Regions from separate parts of the Desulfitobacterium sp. LBE genome, predicted to be linked through region 2. Evidence: riboswitches for the same ligand, from Rfam matches in the RefSeq annotation. Region 2 holds a riboswitch; the other holds the start of a gene.
What was found. Region 2 has a riboswitch for cyclic di-GMP ahead of DESLBE_RS25935 (Na+/H+ antiporter NhaA). Riboswitches for the same ligand answer to the same signal wherever they lie in the genome.

Region 1 (7,958 bases), 3.0 Mb from region 2:
CATACAATTTATCCAGGACATTGTGCCTGCCGATATCCACGGCACAATAATCCAAGGAACCTTGGGAAGCTAAAGCCCCCCCATGAACTCCTCCGGTAAGATGAAACAGTTCCGAATTGTCTTCCAACAAATTGATATAGTGGCTGACTTCCTGGGCGGTAATGGTGTGCCGGCTCTCTACTTTCTGAGCCAATCGGGCATCATTAGCAAAATAAAAGGCACTTTTCCCTTTGCCACAGCAAGAAGTGAGATAACGTTTCAGAAAAAGGTCTTCACTAAGGGTTTGTTCCACTGACGTTTCCACCCACACAAGTCCTTCCCTTTTATCCAAGGTAATCTTCTTTATCTGATCAGGATCTTCGATGATCCCTTCCGAACCGAGAAAGCCTATGACCAATTCCTTCTCTTGAGTGGGCGTACAAACCATGGTCGCAAATTCTTTACCATTAATAAAGACTGTGAGGGCCTTTTCGATGGCAACCAGTTCTTTGACCACTTCTTTATCGGTTCCTATAATTTTGATGACCTGAGTTTCTGTAGTGCTAGCTAAATGGCCGCTCATGTCATTCTCCCCCCTGCAAAAATCTTTCCACCCTTGCTTAGGTCATCTTCTATTCTATTATACGACCTAACGGACAACTTTACCTTTTTGCACTTTTATTCTTTTGCGGTAATCTTTCAACTTCTCTGAAAAATGAAGGAGAGTTATTTCCTTGTTTCCAAATCGCCTCATTTCTTCTTGTCAAAATCATGGTATACTAGTACTAAATTCAGACAAAATATGTTCCAAGGTAATCACAAGGGGGTATTGGCAATGAAGGTTCAGGATATTATGCAGACCAATGTTATTACAATTTCGCCGAATACGGAAATTAGGGAAATCGCTAAGCTGCTGTGTGACCATCATATTTCCGGAGTCCCGGTCATCGACCTTTTCGGCAATTTAATCGGTATTGTCAGCGAAGGGGATCTGCTGCATAAGGAGACTCATCCCCGGGTTCCTGAAGCGGTAGGATTCCTGGGTGCTCTGATCTATTACCGCGGTGTCAAGCAATATGAATCCGATCTAAAGAAACTGGTTGCCCTTAAGGCCTCGGAAATAATGACTCATGAGGTTATAACTCTTGATAAAGACGCCTCCATTGAGGAAGCCGCCTCTCTCATGATCAATCACAATGTGAAACGGTTGCCCATCATGGAAAACGGCAAAATGGTCGGAATCATCACCAGAAAAGATGTCATTAAGGTTCTTATCGAGGAGTAGCCGTTCTTTGCCAAATTACATAGCCCACACAACAAGCAGCCCGCCGCTTCCTTTTGGGACCCGGCGGGCTGACTTTATCAATGAAAGAAGTCATGGATTAACCAATTCATAATAATGCTTCCCCTCGGAGTTCACCCGCTGGGCCTCTCCTTTGTACACCAGATGCTCCAGATGAGCCATAGCTTCACCTGAGGCAAACCACTTCTGGGTAAGGGGAAAATCATTCCAGCTCTTATAGCTCAAATCCCAATGCATTCTTGCCGCTGTCTCTATGACTGATTTTTGGCCATCACGCAGAATCCCGGTGATTTCCTCAAGTCGTTCCTGATGATGAATGATCAATTCATCAATCCGTTGCCGATGGTCTTGAATAAGACTGCGATGAGACGGAAACACCCAGTCAATTTCAAACCGGCGAATTTTGTTCAGGCTCTCCATGAAATTTCCCAGGCTATCGATTTTGTAATGCCAAAAAGTAATATTCGGGGTAATTTCATTCAGGATATGATCCCCGCCCAAAAACAGCTTATGCTTTCTTTCGTATAAACCGATATGTCCGGGGCTATGGCCTGGAATATCGATCACTTCGAACCGATAGGGACCCACTTCTAAGCAATCCCCTTCTTGCAATGGGGTGTATGCAAAGGGTTCCTTAGGGGCTATGTCGAAAGCCTCAATCTCTTTCATGCCGATTCCCTGGTTCAAATTAAGACCCTCACTCAAATGCCCCAGCACCTGTTCAGGAGAGGTTCTGAAATTATTGAGCAGAATACCGTCTTTCTTTCCGATATAGACCTTACACCCTTGTTTCCACAGATAGTCAGCCAGCCCGGAATGGTCCACATGCATATGGGTCAGCACCAAATCTGTCCGTTTCAGGTCGATGCCTGACGCTCTGATTCCTTCCATCAGAGCATTCCTACACTCTTCCCTATTAAACCCTGTATCCAAAATCAAGGAACGGCCTTGAGAGGGGATAATATAGCTATTTAATGCCTTCAGTGGATTTTTTGGCAAGGGTATTTCATTTAAGTAAATCTGGGGGTAGACTTCCCGAATCATTCTTTTCACCTCAATATTTAAAAAATTAACTATTCCGATTATTCTAACACAACTATCCTGTGATTCATAGACATACGCTCTACTCTACCACGACAAACGCATGAAAAATATCATTAATAAAAAGCAAAAAGCATGGTAAGATCTTCCTAAGGAATAGGAGGAGATTGCCATGAAGGAACTATTCAAAAGAATAGAACAGATCAACGACCCAAGGCAGGCCCACAAAACAAAGCACAAACTCATGGACATCGTGGTTATCGTCTTATTTGGAATGCTGGGGAATGCGGATACATGGGAAGAAATACAGATTTTTGCAGTATCCCATGAGGAGCTATTACGTAACTATTTAGACATCCCTCATGGAATACCGTCCCACGACACACTACAGCGAGTGATGGGCTTAATTACTCCAGAGACCATGGGGGGAATACAAGCAGCATGGAATGACATGTTAAGCCGCGGGGAAGGAGAAAAGCTCAAGAAAATCATTAATATCGACGGAAAAACCATGCGCGGAAGTAGGGTCAATGAAACACGGGCTCTGCATGTCGTGTCTGCATGGTCCAAAGACGACGGAGTATGTTTTGGACAAAAAACAATCCAAGAAAAAGAAAATGAAATCCTAGCCATCCCGGAATTGCTCAAGACTCTAAGCCTAAAGAACAGCGTGATCACGATAGATGCCATGGGAACTCAAACCAAGATTGCAGAACAAATCGTAAACCAAAAAGCGGATTATGTCTTAGCGGTCAAAGAAAACCAGGCCAATTTATATAAGGACATCGCGCTTTACTTTGAGGAAGAAGAGTTTAAAAAAGGGTCAGGACATACAAGAACCCTAGAAAAAGCCCGGAGTCAGATGGAAAAGCGGGACTATTATCAAAGTGAAGATGTTTCATGGCTAGCGGACAAAGAACGATGGAAAGGGCTCAAGAGCATAGGAATGGTCGTCAAAACCATCGAAAAACAGGGAAAAGTCACAGAGGAAAAGCGATATTATATCAGCAGCCTGCCTGTCCAGCCAGAACTCTTTGCCAAAGCAGTGCGAGGACATTGGGCCATAGAAAGTATGCACTGGCAGTTGGACGTAACCTTTCGAGAGGATAACAACACAACCTTGGATAAAAATGCAGCATTAAATCTGAATATATTGCGGAAAATGTGTTTGCCTATCTTGAAGCTATTAGATATAGGAATGAGAGCTTCATTGAAAAGTAAGCGGTATGCCTTTTGTTCCAATCCTGCCAAATATATGGGTCAAATTCTCAGTATGTAATTTTTTAATGGGCATACATGGAGCTATGTGGATAAAGATTTTCATGCGTTTGTCGTGTCTACTCTACCCTCTTAAAAATTCTCCAACTGTTAGGGGAGAAGATGTTGTGAAGCTAAAACTTAGCCCTTATAATAGAATGGATGATAAAGCCTTAAATATTTCGATACTTAAAATAGCATAGCCTGTACTTTAGTGATTCGACAATAGCAAACCTGGCGAAAGCCAGGGACGCAAAGCTATGGGTCTTCCTGGATACACTCCTGATGATCGCCAAGCTACCGAAGCCTTAAGCTTTAAACACCTTTGTCGCCAGTTCACATGGCGACTTTAATTTTATACTGTTTTTATAATTTTTATTAAGATGATTTTGAAAGGAAGAACGTTCAATGCGTCAGTTAAGCATAAACAGGCTTAAGGAAGGGGATATTCTAGGGCGAACAATCTATGCCAATGATGGCCGTGTACTCCTGGGGAAAGGGATGGCTCTGACCAAATCCTATATAGACCGTTTAAAAACCCTTGGCATCAACATTCTCTATATTGACGATGAGGTAAGCAAGGATATCATCGTAGAGGATATTATCTCTGAAGAGCACCGGCGGGAGGCCATGGCGTCCCTGGATAATGCTGTGCAGGCTGTGAAAGTGGGAAAAGACTTTGACGGTTTTAATGTCAAAAGGAACATTGACAATATTATTCAGGATATCCTTTTCCAAAAGGATATCTTCATCGGGTTAACAGATATGAGAACTTACGATAATCAGATTTTTGCCCATTCCGTCAATGTTTGCGTTCTTTCCATCGTACTGGGTAAGGCCCTGGGCCTGGATCGGGAAAATCTTGAAGGGCTGGCCATCGGTGCCTTGTTCCATGATATTGGCACTGTGAAATTGCCCAAGAAGCTCCTAAGCAAGCGAGAACCCTTTACTCCCAAGGAAGCGGCTCTTTACCAAACTCACACCAATCACGGTTTCGATATCCTCCGGACAAAACGGGAGCTGAATTTGTTGAGTGCCCATATTGCCTTCCAGCACCATGAGCGTCTCAATGGCAACGGCTATCCTCGTAAGCTCGAGGGAGATGCCATTCACCAGTGGGCTCAGATTGTCGGCATTGCTAATTTCTATGATAATTTAGTGAATGACGGTCCAGGACATACCCGCATTCCGCCTTATGAGGCCTGCGAAATTCTTATGGGCAGTGCTGAGAAGTTTTTCCCTAAGGATCTCGTGATTACTTTTCTTAAGCATATTGCCGCGTATCCCACAGGCTGTACCGTAAAACTGAGTACCGGAGAAACAGGTATTGTCGTCGAGCAAAATAAGAGCCTGCCTATGCGCCCCATCATCAGGGTTTTAGTAGCCGATCAAACCCTCTCCCGTGTCCAAGCGAAAGAATACAATCTCGTCGAGGAACGGACCCTTTTTATCGAATCCATTCTGGAGTAATACTCCTCCGGTGTTTTAGCGTTACCGTTATCACATTGCCATGTCCTCTATCAGCATCTGTCCGAAAGAAACGACCGTTTCCCGGTGGAATACCGGGAAACGGTCTCATTTGCATTAAACCAGAGCAGGATAAAGAAAACTTGGACGGTTCCAGAATCTCTGCTTGGCCATGGCCTTGATAAATCTGCTTGCAAACTCCGGACCTGAATCCGTTACGATCCCCTCATCAGCCAATAAGCCCAGCGGTTTCAGTACAGCATCACCCTTTTGAATGATGCCGATGGGTTTGAAATGGTTGTAGATATCCGTTGTAAATTTCTGTGCTGTATACGTAAAATAGGGGGTGATATTGCCGCTTCCCACGATAAGTATCCCGTCATAGACAAGTGGGGAACCCGTTAAAAAGCTGTCATGGACTTCATAGGTTACCCCCTCGGTTCCACTGACCGTCCCCAAGGTATCGTGGACAATGACCACTCTTAATTTGGCGGCCGCCAAAGTTTCCAACACTTTGCTTACACCGGGGCCATCGAAGCCTTGAGCGAGGAAAACCGCGACGCGCAATGTATCCGGCACAAAAATCGTATTCTGCAGGCTAAGGGCCGGAGAGGACTTCGTCACCGGAGATTCCTCGACATCTGCCGGCACAGTTGTGCCTAATTCCTTGGAGACGCTCTTGGCCAATTCGGTGCTGATATGAGCAAGCACATTAACCCATTCCTGCCGGACAAAGGGTCCGCATTTGCCAAGTTCAAAGCAGTAAGCGCCGATAATCTGACGCTTTTCAACCTCACTCATACTATTCCAGAACATTTTTGCCTGAGAGTAATGATCCTTAAAGGAAGGAGCTGTTGATCTTACCTTATGTCCTTCTACGGTGTATGGATACGTGACAAACCCGCCTTGGGTGCCTGGTACCGTATACGGGCTATTATTCGCAAGCCCATTGCGATGATAAGCAACTTTTCCGCGATCAATAACCAGCCTCGAAGCGCCGTCACGCTGATTATTGGCAAATGGGCATACTGGACGATTGATCGGCAGTTGTTGATGATTGGGACCAAGCCGTGCCTGCTGGGCATCGGTATAGGAGAACAATCTCCCTTGCAGGAGCGGATCATTGGAAAAGTCAATCCCTCTCACAATATTCCCAGGGTGAAAGGCGCTTTGTTCGGTTTCAGCAAAAGCATTTTCCACATTGCGGTTAAGGATTATCTTGCCGATTCTGCGTAAAGGAATCTCTTCTTCCGGCCACAATTTCGTCGGATCTAACAGATCAAAATCATAGGCAAACTCATCTTCCTCTTTAATGACCTGAATAGCCATCTCATACTCCGGATAGTTGCCAATCTCTATATTTTCCCATAAGTCTCTGCGGTGAAAGTCAGCATCTGAACCAAGACGCTGGGCTTCATCCCAGATTAATGAATGGACGCCCAGCAAGGGCTTGATATGAAATTTAACAAAGTGGGATTTTCCATCCTTATTCACTAAACGGAAGGTATGTACCCCAAATCCCTCCATGGTTCTAAAGCTTTTGGGAAAGGCGCGATTCGAGGCAATCCATAAAGACATATGGGCAGTTTCTTTGTTGTTCGCCATAAAGTCCCAGAAGGTGTTGTGGTCTGTCTGACCTTGTGGATATTCATTGTCCGGCTCTGGTTTCACCGCATGGATTAAGTCAGGGAACTTAATCGCATCCTGAATAAAGAACACCGGCATGTTAATGGCAATCAAGTCGAAATTGCCCTCATCGGTATAAAACTTAATGGAAAAACCCCGGACATCCCGATTGGTCTCATTACAGCCTTTGGAGCCAACGACTTGTGAGAAGCGGACAAACAAGGGTGTTTTTTTATTGGGGTCCTGCAAAAAATCAGCCATCGTTAAATCTGCTAAGGATTCATAGGGCTGGAACTCTCCATGTGCCCCGTATCCTCTGGCATGGACGACACGTTCAGGAATACGTTCACGATCAAAGTGGGCTAGTTTTTCCCGGGAAAGAAAATCTTCAATAAGTGTTGGCCCGCGCTCGCCGGCCGTCAATGTGTTTTCATCATCAGAAATCGTGATTCCTTCATTCGATGTCATTTTCTTTCCTTCTGATTCGTGAATAAACGGCTCTAATTGCTCACGCTTTTTATTGGGCTTGTTATCCTTCAATCTGACTCACCTCATTTTCATATATGTAGGTTCTCGGAATTAAAATTCCGGCTTTCCTCGGTCTACGCGATTCGAAAATCATTATGCCCGCCCAGACGAGCTTATATGCAAGATCAAAGCAGATAGACACTGCCTACTACGCCAGCTTTCTACCGGCGTGTTTAGAAGTAAGAAGCTGAAGCAAAAAAGAGGCTTGAAACCCATTGTGCGGTTAAGCCTCTCTTTTATTGCCTTCTCAATTCAATAGAAATTCACCCGTATCTAAACTCCACACCTAAGGTCCCCAGAGGAAATTCCCATTTATCCAAAAGGGTTTTACCGCAAAGCACCCGGCAGGTGCCGCACTCCAGACACCCGGCGTAGTCAAATTGAATGTCGCCGCTGTCATTAATTTTATATAACCCTGCCGGACAGGCCAGAACCAATTTTTGATATTCCGCCCGATCGATATTCCCCTCTTTCATGACAATATGGGCGTTTTCTTCATCCACATGGAACTTATTGACCCCAAGCTTCTGATCGACATTGACCTGACTCATAGTGAACGCACCCCCTTCCAGCCGTCTTTGATAATGTTCAGCAATGCTATCTTGTTCACATGCTGCATGATGGTTTTTCTTAAGGGCTGGGCCGGTTCTCCCTTGACCACAAACATGTCTGTCAGCAGATCATCCGCCATTTTAGGATACTCATTGAAAATTCTCGGGGTTTCCTCCAGGAAGTGGGGGAAATCTTTATATCGTTT
Region 2 (7,958 bases):
TTTCCTGTCTCGGATGATGCCGAGCAAATCGTTGAGGCCTTGCTCAAGTATATTATGGATGCAGGGGTGGAACTGGCCACCGGACAGACGGTGGAAGAGATACTCCTGGGTGAAGAGAAGGTCCGGGGTGTGCGTTTAAGCAATGGGAAAGTCCTTGAAGGCAAGTCGGTGATCGTCTGTACGGGAGGGGGGTCTTACCCCGCCACAGGCTCCGCCGGAGATGGCTACAAGATGGCTCAAAAGCTGGGGCATAAGGTGATTCCCCCACGGCCATCTCTTGTTCCCTTGAGAACTTATGAAGATTGGGTAAAGCAGGTTCAAGGGCTTTCCTTAAGGAATGTGGAAGCCACGTTGTGGTATGGCGGGAAAAAGCAGCAAACGGAGTTTGGGGAGATGCTTTTTACTCACTTCGGCGTCTCAGGACCCATCATTCTCACCTTAAGCCGTTGGGCAGGCGAAGCGTTGGCCGGCGGGGAGAAGGTTCGCTTGACCCTTAACCTTAAGCCGGCCTTAACTGCGGAGCAATTGGATCAGAGAGTGCAGAGAGATTTCAAGAAATACTTGAATAAGCAATTCAAGAACTCACTGGATGAGCTGCTTCCCAAAAGCTTAATACCCCTGGTGATCCAATGGTCCCAAATTCCCCCGGAGAAAGCGGTCAATAGCATCAATAAAGAAGAAAGAAAACACCTGGTCCATGTGTTGCAGGAACTTCCTTTAACTATCAAAGAGACGCTGCCTTTAGCGGCAGCTATCGTGACCGCTGGCGGAGTGGATGTCAAAGAAATCGATCCCAAGACCATGGCTTCCAAAAGGATTAAGGGACTTTATTGGGCCGGAGAAGTAGTGGATGTGGACGGAGTGACGGGAGGATATAACCTGCAGGCAGCCTTTGCCATGGGGTACCGGGCCGGCCGGGGGGCGGGGGAATACGCCTTAGTCGATGACTAGTACTCCATAATACCTAGAATCTGCACATTCTAAGATAAGAATCATGTCTTAGTTCCGCCACGGTTGCATAAACTGGTGATGAGGTGAAGTTTATGCGTCGGTGGCAATTTTTTAGTAAGTATAAAAAGCGGAGTGGGTTCATTCCTCGTTCCGGAAGAAGCGCACCCCGTGTCAGGAACTATCGGCATAGTGCGCCCACGGGCTTGCTTAGATTTGAGAAGGTCATTATTCGGGCAGTGGTTCTCTCTGCTGTCTTCTTGGTTTTAGCTCAAATGGCCTTAGGGTTAGCCAAAGACCCTGTAGGTTACTATATTTCCGTGGCCCAGAACATAGAAGCCCCCTCCTTGGACAGTACACCGGTATCAAGTACAGTCACTCCGAACTTGATTCAGGAAACGATTCCCCAAACCTCCCTGATCACCCTCAAGGCGGTCCCCGCTGCTCCGGTTCGCGTGATCCAAAATGGCAAAACGCTGGGAACGTTGGCACGGGGAGAACTGGAGATTCCTGTTCAAACAGGAGTAATTCAATTGGATGGAACCAATGTGTCCGCTATTGTTCGCATCCAGGTGATTAAGAAAGATTCCGCCCTGACAGAGCCGCGGCTTAATCAGACCCTAATGATCGAGCATAATATTCAAACCTTGAGAGTCGGGCGCTGAAGTATGGAAAACAAGAAAAATGCAGAAATTTGCCGGGTTTTATTGCTTAAGGCAGTTTATCTATGCTATACTAAAGTATCTGAAAATTATATTATCGTTGATGGTTGGAGCAAACTTTGTGAAAGCAAAGGACGCTAAAGCTATGGGTCTAAGGCCGTCGCGCAAGACCGGCTAGGATCGCCAGGCTACAAGTAGTTAGAACTTCTTAGGGGAGAGTAGTTCCTTTTTGGACTACTCTCTTTTTGTATGCTTTTTTTGCCCTGTTGGGAAGAATAAAGGGTTGAGCAGCAGTATAAGGCAGCCGGCAGTGTCGCCTTTTGTGGGGCGTGAAAATATAAGGAACATTTTACACATTATTTTTAACTTGAGGAGGAAGACCAGTGAGTACGCAGAAAAAGACCATCAATTTTTTGCAGGAGTTTTCGATTCCATTAATTCTAGGTGTCCTTATCGCACTTGTTTGGGCTAATTTAGCGCCGGAAAACTACCATCATTTTGTCCACAATGAAATTATCGGCCATATATCTCTTCATTTCTTTGTCAACGATATCTTTATGGTGTTCTTTTTTGCCATGGCAGCGATAGAAATTACTCAAAGCCTGCTGCCCGGAGGAAGCTTAAATCCCCTTAAAAGGGCGATCAATCCTCTGATGGCCACCCTTGGCGGAGTTCTGGGCCCAGCCCTTGTCTTTCTTGGTTTAAATGCCCTGATCGGGAGTCCTGAGTTTGCCAGAGGCTGGGGTATCCCTACAGCCACCGATATTGCTTTAGCCTGGCTGGTGGCAAGGGTAGTGTTTGGAGCTCAGCATGCTGCAGTCTCTTTCTTGCTGCTTCTGGCTATTGTCGATGATGGCATCGGTCTGATGATTATTGCCTTCTTCTACCCTGATCCCGCCAACCCGGTGGCACCCCTCTGGTTATTGCTCACTGTGGCGGGTATGCTGGTTGCTTATCTGCTCAGACGCAAAAATGTTCAGAGCTACTGGCCTTATATCATCTTTGGGGGAATTCTGAGCTGGGCCGGCCTTTATCTGGCGCATATTCACCCGGCTTTGGCCCTGGTGTTTATCGTTCCCTTCCTGCCCCATCCTCCCCGGGAGGAATTCGGCTTATTCGAAGATGATCCCCAGGATCACTCCACTCTGAAAACATTTGAGCACGAGTGGAAAATATTCGTGGACTTCGGCCTGCTTTTATTTGGATTAACCAATGCCGGGGTGGAATTCTCAGAAATCAACACTCTCACCTGGCTGGTTCTCATTGCTCTCGTCGGCGGAAAAACCATCGGCATATTCCTCATGGGTTCTTTGGCTACAGTCATCGGCTTTCCCTTCCCCAAAGGCATGGGGTATAAAGAGCTCCTGGTGGCCGGCGTGATAGCGGCTATGGGACTTACCGTTGCCCTATTCGTCTCGGGTGTAGCCTTTGTTGATCCGGGTCTGCAGGGAGCAGCAAAGATGGGAGCACTGTTCAGTGCAGTTGCGGCGGTCATTGCTTTTGCCTTGGGTAAAGTGCTCGGAATCAAGAAAGTCAAAGACACTCAGGCTTAAGGTGTGGCTGGAGCAGGTCCTCTGGGAGCGGGGCCTGCTTTTTCTTTTGGCTCCTGTCTTGAAAATGATCCCAATGCATTATATAATATAATTTAATATCTAATCCGACAGCTGGTGTAGGGCATAGTGTAGGACGGTTGTGGTTCTCTTATTTTTTACTCTTAAATTTAATAAAGGAAGGATGGTAGGACGGTGATTTAGTGAATTAGACACCGTAGGTGTCTTTTTTGTTTTCTTTTTTAGGCAAAATGTCCTAATGTGCTAAAGCACATAGTGTAGTACTATTAAGGATGGGTTAATCTAAGCCAAGGAATCCCTTTAGGGAAAGGAATGAATAGAATGGTTGCTGAAAGTAAGAAAATTGCTATGGCGGCGATGCGGATGGCTATGGCTGAAAGCCGTGAAGAGGAAGTTCACTTGAAGGACGGTTTCGGACGCCACGGCATTCGCACTGTGGCGGTGGATTATGGGGGCGAATATCTTACAGCTATTAAAAAAATCGTGGAAAGAGCCATTGTTGCCGCGAAACGGGAAGGGGTCATTCAAGAAACCCATGGCGATGAAGGAGCCGTTGCCGGTGCAACCCGGGAAGCTTTGAGCCAGATTATGCCCAAGGCCATGGGATTGAATATCGGTGGAAAAATAGGCATTGCCAGAAGAGATGAACATTTATCGGTAGCGGTTTTCTTCGGCGTGGGTTTATTGCATTTGGATGAGGTGGCGGTAGGCCTGGGACATAGGGCAGCGCCGAAAGAAATCAAGGACTAAAAGGGAGGTGAACCAATGTGACAAGAGTTCGTGGTATACGGGGTGCCATTACGATTCAAGAAAATAATGCTGAACACATCCGTGAAGGGACACAAGAGCTTTTGCAGGAGATGATCAAGTGCAATTCTTTAGCAACAACGGATATTATCAGTGCCATCTTCACCCTGACCAAGGATATTGATGCGGCATTCCCGGCGACTTTCGCCCGCCAGCTGGGCTGGGACCGGGTCCCTATGATCTGTCTGAATGAAGTTCCTGTTCCGGGTTCACTGCCGATGTGCATCCGCGTGCTGCTTCATGTGGAGTCTGCTTTGACCCAGGAAGAAATTCATCCGGTTTATCTAAGGGATGCCGTTAATTTACGCAGAGATCTTGTTGAGTAGAGTTGTATTATGGTAGATTTTGCTCACCTTGCCGGTGAGTAGTGGAAAAATGTAGGATGGTAGTTAAGGAGTGGAACATTATGATTATCGTATTAAAGCGTGGAGCCGGTGAGGCAGAGGTTCAGGAAATCAATGAGCGTTTAAGCCAGGAAGGATTCAAAATTCACCTCTCCCAAGGGGTGGAGAAGATCATCATCGGTGCTGTAGGGGATCGCTCACGGCTGAAAGCCCTGGATCTGGAAGCCCTGCCTTGGGTAGAGAAAGTGGTTCCGATTCTGGCGCCGTACAAACTTGTCAGCCGTGAATTTCAGAGTGGGAATACCATTATCAAGATCGGCGATTATGAGATCGGCGGCGAAGAAATTCACGTGATGGCGGGACCCTGCAGTGTGGAAAGCCGGGCCCAGATTATCGAGACTGCCCATGCTGTTAAAGAAGCAGGAGCTACCTTCTTGAGGGGGGGAGCCTTCAAACCCCGTACTTCCCCGTATGCTTTTCAGGGCTTGGAAGAGGAAGGCTTAAAGCTTCTTGCCGAGGCCAGGGAGGAGACAGGATTGCTGGTTATAACCGAAGTAGTGGATGTGCGGGATGTGGAACTTGTAGCCCATTACGCAGATATCCTGCAAATCGGGGCCCGCAATATGCAGAACTTCTTCCTCCTGAAAGAAGTAGCCAAAACCAATAAACCCATTCTCTTAAAACGAGGACCCTCGGCAACTCTTGAAGAATGGATGATGGCCGCCGAGTACATTATGGATGGCGGCAACTACCAGGTCATGTTCTGTGAGCGGGGGATTCGTACTTTTGAAACCTATACCCGGAATACCCTGGATTTAAGCATGGTCCCCGCTCTTCAATCCCTTTCCCATCTGCCGGTTATTGTCGATCCCAGTCACGGAACCGGTCGCTGGAACCTGGTGCCTCCCATGGCCAAAGCGGCGGTAGCAGCCGGAGCGGACGGTATCATTGTTGAGGTGCATCCCCAACCGGAGAAAGCCGTATCCGACGGCAAGCAGTCCTTAACTCCGGATAATTTTGCCTCGATGATGGCAGAGCTGGAGATTCTGGCTCAGGCACTGGGCAGACCGGTGAAAGGGGCTCGCCGGTGATGGAAAAAGGTCGGGAAATTATTTTGTCCGGAGGATGGACAGGGCAAAGGCAGCCCCGTGCTTGTGTCATCGGCCTCGGCCTGATTGGAGGGTCCTGGGCAGGTGCGCTGGCAGGGCAGGGGTGGTCTGTCTGCGCTGTAGAATGCAATGAAGAAAGTCTGAAAGAAGCAAAAGTTCGGGAATGGATCAAAGAGGGCTGGCAGGAGATACCGGAGAGCCTTGATGTGGATCTGGTTATCCTGGCGACGCCTATTTCCCTGCTGGCAGAAAGTTTTGCCCGGGTCGTCGGTTGTGTGCCTGCCGGCAGCCTCATCACCGATGTAGGAAGTGTAAAAATAGACATATGCCGGGCAGCCAATCAGATGAATTCGGTCTATTTTATTGGGGGCCACCCCATGACAGGATCAGAGCAGCAGGGATTTCAAGCGGCTAAACCGAATTTATTCCAGGGCTATCCTTATGTGATTACTCCTCCCCCCTCTTGTCCTCAGGAGATGGTGGAAAAGTTTTCTCAATTGGTCCAGAGGCTTGGGGCAAGAATCATCTTGCGGGAAGCTGAGGATCACGATGATGAAGTGGCCTTGATCAGTCACCTGCCTCATGTGCTGTCCCTTGCCCTGGCCTTAACTGCAGCAGAAGGGAATTTAAGAGGGAAACCCCTTGAAATAGCCGGTCGGAGCTTCCGGGAAATTACCCGGCTGGTGGATAGTTCGCCGGAAATGTGGCGGGATATATTGTTTTCCAACGCCTCGGCAATTCTCCGCTCCCTGGATATCTGGGAAGAAAAGGTTAAGGAGATTCGGGAGATCATCGCGGGCACTGATGGCGAAGAGATGCTTAAAGTGTTTGCGAGGGCTCAAGGGGCCAGGAGTCAAATGCTGAACCGGAGGGAATCAGATGCAAATAAATAATGAGTCTAAAGGAATACGGATTAATCCTATGGGGCGGATTCAAGGTGAGATAGAGGTCCCTGGAGATAAGTCCATATCCCACCGGGCTGCTTTGTTCGGCGGGATGGCTCAGGGTGAAACCCATATTACGAATTTTTTGCTGGGACAGGACTGCTTAAGTACGCTGGCATGCCTGAAGACACTGGGTGTGGAATGGGAACGACGGGATGCGGAAGTCTGGATCAGAGGCCGGGGCTTTGAGAATTGGCATGAGCCCCAGGATATTTTGGATGTGGGGAATTCCGGAACCACCATGAGGCTCATGCTGGGTGTTTTAGCAGGCTGTCCCTTCAGCGCGACCTTGACCGGGGATTCTTCCATCAGGTCCCGGCCCATGGCCCGGGTAACCCTTCCTTTGCAGGAGATGGGGGCTCGCATCCTCGGCCGGCAGGAGGGAAAATATGCCCCCCTGACCATTCAAGGCGGCCTCTTACAGGGGATTCAATTCCGTTCACCTGTGGCTTCCGCTCAGGTCAAGTCTGCCATTCTTCTGGCCGGGTTAAGAGCAAAAGGGGAGACTATGGTCACAGAACCTTGCCTTTCCCGGGATCATACGGAACGAATGCTGAGGGGCTTTGGTGTGGATCTGAAGAGTGAAGGGCGCACCGCCAAGGTAAGGGGAGGAGCCGCCTTATCCGGGCAAGAGGTAGCGGTGCCGGGGGATATTTCCTCCGCTGCCTTTTTCCTGGTTCTGGGAACCCTCATTCCCCAAGGAGAACTTCTGATTAAGAATGTGGGGATGAATCCTACCCGAACAGGGATCCTGGACGCTCTTTGGCAAATGGGGGCAGATATCCAGGTAGAAGAGGAACGGGAAGAATGCGGTGAACCCCGGGCCAATCTGCGCGTACGGCCGGCCCAGCTCCATGGCATAGAGATCCAAGGAGAAATGATCCCCAAGCTCATCGATGAAGTTCCAGTTTTGGCCGTAGCGGCCAGCCTTGCCCAAGGTGAAACCGTGATTCGTGATGCTGCTGAGCTCCGGGTCAAAGAGACGGATCGGATACAGACGGTCGTCCAGGGCCTGCAGGCTCTGGGTGCCAACGCTCAGGAGCTTCCCGACGGCTTGCGGATTCAAGGGGCTAAAAGCTTGCGCGGGGGAGCGGCTCATAGTCATGGTGATCATCGTCTGGCCATGGCTTGGGTGGTGGCAGGCCTGCTTGCCGAGGAAGGGATAAGTCTGCAAGGCATCGAAGCAGCAGAGGTTTCCTTTCCTAACTTTCTGGAACTGATCCATGAGATAGCTGAATCGTAAGCTTCTTAACTTATGAACGAAATATTCTCAATAAGGTAAAAAGGACTGCTTGGCATATAAGCGGTTCTTTTTTGCTTGTTTCTATACTATTTATTTAGGAAACCGAATATTTTGATAATAGGTAAAATAATTAATTATTAAAAAAGTTGCGCAAGTAGGAAGGAATTGACACGATGATGTCGAATTTCTTCGTTCAATGCTTTTAAAATTATTTTTGGTCTAGTGGTCAGCTCGGCAGATGATAGACGGATTATTGATAAATCACACTATCCGAAATAGAGTGAGTATTAAAATTATTGGAAATTATTTATTTCACGAAGAAGGGAAACG

Region 1: linked by a shared signal. The riboswitch ahead of DESLBE_RS11540 (HD-GYP domain-containing protein) and the one ahead of DESLBE_RS25935 (Na+/H+ antiporter NhaA) in region 2 are both predicted to bind cyclic di-GMP.

The regions. Positions count from the first base shown of each region.
Region 1 is NZ_VLKD01000001.1:2,423,013-2,430,970, forward strand. It holds gene fdhD (formate dehydrogenase accessory sulfurtransferase FdhD) at 1-562, opposite strand, end outside; gene DESLBE_RS11525 (CBS domain-containing protein) at 815-1,264, shown strand; gene DESLBE_RS11530 (MBL fold metallo-hydrolase) at 1,355-2,326, opposite strand; gene DESLBE_RS11535 (ISAs1 family transposase) at 2,496-3,602, shown strand; cyclic di-GMP riboswitch class I at 3,798-3,885, shown strand; gene DESLBE_RS11540 (HD-GYP domain-containing protein) at 3,989-5,050, shown strand; gene DESLBE_RS11545 (catalase) at 5,165-7,141, opposite strand; gene DESLBE_RS11550 (4Fe-4S dicluster domain-containing protein) at 7,465-7,752, opposite strand; gene DESLBE_RS11555 (FAD-dependent oxidoreductase) at 7,749-7,958, opposite strand, start outside.
Region 2 is NZ_VLKD01000001.1:5,451,403-5,459,360, forward strand. It holds gene DESLBE_RS25925 (NAD(P)/FAD-dependent oxidoreductase) at 1-951, shown strand, start outside; gene DESLBE_RS25930 (hypothetical protein) at 1,044-1,613, shown strand; cyclic di-GMP riboswitch class I at 1,712-1,806, shown strand; gene DESLBE_RS25935 (Na+/H+ antiporter NhaA) at 1,994-3,163, shown strand; gene DESLBE_RS25940 (HutP family protein) at 3,503-3,931, shown strand; gene aroH (chorismate mutase) at 3,949-4,314, shown strand; gene aroF (3-deoxy-7-phosphoheptulonate synthase) at 4,395-5,423, shown strand; gene DESLBE_RS25955 (prephenate dehydrogenase/arogenate dehydrogenase family protein) at 5,423-6,334, shown strand; gene aroA (3-phosphoshikimate 1-carboxyvinyltransferase) at 6,321-7,628, shown strand.